Regions from separate parts of the Anoxybacillus sp. PDR2 genome, predicted to be linked through region 2. Evidence: a T-box and tRNA genes for the amino acid it is inferred to sense, from the RefSeq annotation. Region 2 holds a T-box; the other holds one or more tRNA genes.
What was found. The T-box of region 2 lies ahead of ileS (isoleucine--tRNA ligase). A T-box ahead of a tRNA ligase gene usually reads a tRNA of that ligase, here a tRNA-Ile.

Region 1 (2,441 bases), 1.9 Mb from region 2:
TGCGGAGCCATTTTGGAGAGCTGTCCGAGTGGTCGAAGGAGCACGATTGGAAATCGTGTAGACGTTAACAGCGTCTCAAGGGTTCGAATCCCTTGCTCTCCGCCACTATTTCATGTAATGGCCCGTTGGTCAAGTGGTTAAGACACCGCCCTTTCACGGCGGTAACACGGGTTCGAATCCCGTACGGGTCACTTTTAGGAGGATTAGCTCAGCTGGGAGAGCACTTGCCTTACAAGCAAGGGGTCGGCGGTTCGATCCCGTCATCCTCCACCATACATAATATTGATTGAAAAAAATATAATTTTGTCATCGCGGGGTGGAGCAGCCTGGTAGCTCGTCGGGCTCATAACCCGAAGGTCGCAGGTTCAAATCCTGCCCCCGCAACCAAATAAAACGGTTGGTCCCGTAGTGTAGTGGTTAACATGCCTGCCTGTCACGCAGGAGATCGCGGGTTCGAGTCCCGTCGGGACCGCCATAAAATATGTATGGCTCGGTAGCTCAGTCGGTAGAGCAAAGGACTGAAAATCCTTGTGTCGGCGGTTCGATTCCGTCCCGAGCCACCATTTATTTTATCCAACGCATCTTATGAATGCCGGCTTAGCTCAATTGGTAGAGACGAGCGGAGCATCGGTGAAATGACTGCGAGTTGCCTCGACGCATTGGACATCTTGAAATGTCTTGAAGAGGAAGAGGCACAGAACATGTGCTTTTATGGTTAGTTCTATAGATAAAGCCGGCTTAGCTCAATTGGTAGAGCAACTGACTTGTAATCAGTAGGTTGCGGGTTCAAGTCCTGCAGCCGGCATCGATTTATTAAAGTAATGGCGGCTATGGCGAAGTGGTTAACGCACCAGATTGTGGCTCTGGCATTCGTGGGTTCGATTCCCACTAGTCGCCCCATACATATTATCCCAAGACATTTGTGATAAAAGATTTGATAATTGCGCGGATGTAGTTTAATGGTAAAACCTCAGCCACGAGCGATACATCATTGAATAGGCGACGAGTTGCCTCGACGCACAAAGCATCTTAGAATGAACTGGTAGAGGAAGAGGCATGGTATATCGGGATACTAGAAATTTGTAATAAAAAATTTGATAATTATGCGGGTGTAGTTTAGTGGTAAAACCTCAGCCTTCCAAGCTGATGTCGTGGGTTCGATTCCCATCACCCGCTTGTATACGGGCCTATAGCTCAGCTGGTTAGAGCGCACGCCTGATAAGCGTGAGGTCGGTGGTTCAAGTCCACTTAGGCCCATCTTTCTTTTTGTAAAGCGTTTCTTTGCATAAAGTTTGGTGACATGTGTTGCCCATCTATAGGTGTTCTGTGAATTTCTTCTATAACATTGGTCAGTTAGCTTTTGTTTTCATCTACTATTCCGCAATCGCTCAGCGACGAGCATTTCTCCTCTGAGCAAACAGCGAGTTGCCTCGACGCATTGTGCTTCTTCGAATGTCTTGAAGAGGAAGAGGCAGTAGAAAAATACGAATAATGATTCGTTAGTTTTTGTGTTTATCCACTATTCCGCAATAGCTCAGCGGTAGAGCAACCGGCTGTTAACCGGTAGGTCGTAGGTTCGAATCCTACTTGCGGAGCCATTGGAGAAGTACCCAAGTGGCTGAAGGGGACGGTTTGCTAAACCGTTAGGTCGCGTTTTTGCGGCGCGCGGGTTCAAATCCCGCCTTCTCCGCCACTGCTGAATGCAAGGCCCGTTGGTCAAGTGGTTAAGACACCGCCCTTTCACGGCGGTAACACGGGTTCGAATCCCGTACGGGTCATAAGTAAAAAGCACTGTGCTAAAGCATAGTGTTTTTTACTTTATATAAAATCATTTAAAGATAAAACGAGTGTCATCTTCAAAACACACGGGAGAAGAGATGATGCTCGATCACCGACCGTGGAAAAACGGTATAACTCTATTATGTTAACATAATAAGTTACATCATACGCCTCAAAAATATTCGTTCCTCCAATTATTTAGAAAGAAAAATTTATAAAAAAACTTGATCTATATAATATTGTGCATTTCTGTTTTTGATTATTCCGAATTTTTAACTTGACAAAATGTCAAATGTAAATGAATAATAAATACAAAGAAAGGCCGACCATAAAAACAGAAAGGTCGGCATAATTTTTCTACTCATGTTCATATTCCCTAAACTCAAAATGATTCGTTAGGGCTACTCGGCTTTTTTGGTGCTTTGTTTTTTTGGCGAAGAAATTTTTCTCCGTACTCTCCATGATCATGAAAGTAAGCATGTTCAATTTGAATCGTGGAATGTTTAATTCTATATTTCCTTTCCAGCATTTCATTAATGGCTAAAATAACACAGAATGGCTGAATGTGTTCATTGATAAATACGTGAGCAGTTAAGGAATAATGGTCGGAAGAAATCGCCCAAATGTGCATGTCATGTACATCTTCTACCCCTTTAATACCG
Region 2 (2,441 bases):
AGAACAATCCTGCAAATCCCGGGGCTTCCTCTGTCATATAGCCTCGTTCATCAACCGGACAAAGCACGCCGAGATGATATTTTTGTCCGATGAGGAAATCATCCTCCCCATGTCCCGGCGCTGTATGGACGCATCCTGTTCCTGCATCGGTTGTAACATGTTCACCGCAAACGACGAGTGAATTACGTTCATAAAACGGATGCTTCGCTACGACGTACTCAAGCTCGTTTCCTTTCAGTGTTTTGATCACCTCCGCTTCCTCCCAGCCAATTTCTTTTTTGACCGAAGGGAGGAGAGCAGAAGCAACTACATATTTTTCATCATTTACTCGAACAACGCTATATTCTAAGTTCGGATGGACGGCAATTCCTAAGTTAGCAGGAATCGTCCAAGGGGTCGTTGTCCAAATGATAATTTTCTCGTCACCTTCAAGAACGCCTTTTCCATCTTTAACAGGGAAAGCCACATAAATAGATGGAGAGCGTTTATCTTTATATTCAATCTCTGCTTCAGCTAATGCTGATTCGCTGGATGGAGACCAGTATACAGGCTTTAGGCCTTTATAAATGAGCCCTTTTTTCGCCATCTCGCCAAATACTTTGATTTGCTGAGCTTCATATTCCGGCTTTAATGTGACATATGGATTGTTCCAATCACCGCGAACCCCGAGACGCTTAAATTGCTGACGCTGACTGTCAATTTGTTCATAAGCATACTCTTCACAAAGTTTACGGAAGTCCGCAACACTCATTGTCTTGCGGTTGACACCTTTATTTTTTGTCAAGGCTGTTTCAATTGGCAACCCATGTGTATCCCAACCAGGAACATATGGAGCACAGTAACCGCTCATTGATTTATAGCGAACGATAAAATCTTTGAGAATTTTATTGAGCGCATGCCCCATATGGATATCACCATTTGCATATGGAGGGCCATCATGCAGCACAAATAGCGGACGTCCTTTCGTGCGCTCCTGAACTTTTCGATAGATATCCATCTCTTCCCATTTTGTTTGCATTTGCGGTTCGCGCCGCGGGAGATTTCCACGCATTGGAAAATTTGTTTGCGGCATCAATAATGTATCTTTATAGTCCATCTCCACATTCCTCCATCTTCATCATCATCAAATATAAAAAGCCGCTCTCTCCCAAAAGGGACGAGAACGGCCTCGCGGTACCACCCTTATTGGCTATGTATGATAGCCCTCTTTACATTCGTAACGGGAATGACGCGCCATCGCTTACTCACCAATTCAGCGTGGGAACTCCAGGGTGATCTTCACTCTTTCGCTTATGCCGGGCTTCCACCGTCCCCAGCTCGCTACAATAAGCATATGAAAGAGCTACTGTCCCTTTCATCGTTGATCACAATATTGTATCTTATACTTGAATGGTCATCCATTCATACGCCTTCATTCAGCTGCACAGCTGGTAAACTACTCACCACTTAGCTAACGCTTGAAGTGGGAGCTTCTCAGTTCTACGACAAAAGAACCTTTCGTCTTCCTGAGCGTTACTTCGGGTCGTTCCAACCCTAGTCGGGGTTCTTTCGTGCCTTGGATATTTTACGCATGGAAGGCTTTGCTTGGTTTTCGTATGCGATTTTCTCCATGCCCCCTCATATCCCGTTCACAAAGAACATGATATACATTTATTCTATCATGCGTTTTGGCTGACGCCCACCAAAATTCATCTCCCGCCTACTCAAGGGGCTATGTCCTTCACGTTCCTTGAGGAGGGAGACTTCTTTCGGAAATCCGTTAAAAAGCACATTTGATCCTCTTTATAGATACACATGGTCAATAGTTATTTTGATTATATGCGAAAAGGACAAAATCCGTCAAGATTGGCTCAATTTTTCATGTTCTTCCACTTCAATTTCCTTGACCTCATACTCCATTAAATGGTCCCAATCTCCGTTGTTCAACATTTCAAGCTGGGCTTCCACGAGCATGCGAAAGCGCGTACGGAACACTTTGGATTGACGTTTAAGCTCTTCGATCTCCTGTGCAATCTTCCGCGATTTTGCAAGCGCTTCGCTAATGATGCGATCAGCGTTTTTTTCGGCTTCTTTGATGATAAGCTTAGCCTCTTTTTGCGCATTTCGCTTCACTTCTTCCGCCGTTTCCTGGGCAATCAAAATAGATTTATTAAGCGTTTCTTCAATATTTGTAAAGTAATTAAGCTTTTCCGTTAATTCAGATACCTTTTCCTCGAGCTGTTTTTTTTCGCGAATAATCATTTCATAGTCTTTAATGACTTGATCTAAAAACTCGTTTACTTCGTTTTCATCATACCCGCGGAATCCTTTGCTGAATTCTTTATTATGAATATCTAATGGCGTTAAAGGCACGAATGCCACCTCCGTCTGCATAATTCCTTATATTTACTCGCAGTGCTAGATCAAATCGATTCACTTATGATGTGATGTATACTAGATGA

Region 1: it encodes a tRNA-Ile, which carries the amino acid that the T-box ahead of ileS (isoleucine--tRNA ligase) is inferred to sense. The anticodon was not compared.

Annotation. Positions count from the first base shown of each region.
Region 1 is NZ_CP047158.1:3,169,047-3,171,487, reverse strand. Features, by position in the region: tRNA gene GRQ40_RS15270 (tRNA-Asn) at 1-10, shown strand, start outside; tRNA gene GRQ40_RS15265 (tRNA-Ser) at 15-105, shown strand; tRNA gene GRQ40_RS15260 (tRNA-Glu) at 120-191, shown strand; tRNA gene GRQ40_RS15255 (tRNA-Val) at 198-273, shown strand; tRNA gene GRQ40_RS15250 (tRNA-Met) at 311-387, shown strand; tRNA gene GRQ40_RS15245 (tRNA-Asp) at 400-475, shown strand; tRNA gene GRQ40_RS15240 (tRNA-Phe) at 488-563, shown strand; tRNA gene GRQ40_RS15235 (tRNA-Thr) at 733-805, shown strand; tRNA gene GRQ40_RS15230 (tRNA-His) at 825-900, shown strand; tRNA gene GRQ40_RS15225 (tRNA-Gly) at 1,106-1,176, shown strand; tRNA gene GRQ40_RS15220 (tRNA-Ile) at 1,184-1,257, shown strand; tRNA gene GRQ40_RS15215 (tRNA-Asn) at 1,524-1,598, shown strand; tRNA gene GRQ40_RS15210 (tRNA-Ser) at 1,601-1,693, shown strand; tRNA gene GRQ40_RS15205 (tRNA-Glu) at 1,707-1,778, shown strand; gene GRQ40_RS15200 (cation diffusion facilitator family transporter) at 2,162-2,441, opposite strand, start outside.
Region 2 is NZ_CP047158.1:1,295,231-1,297,671, reverse strand. Features, by position in the region: gene ileS (isoleucine--tRNA ligase) at 1-1,096, opposite strand, end outside; T-box leader at 1,150-1,367, opposite strand; gene GRQ40_RS06310 (DivIVA domain-containing protein) at 1,840-2,352, opposite strand.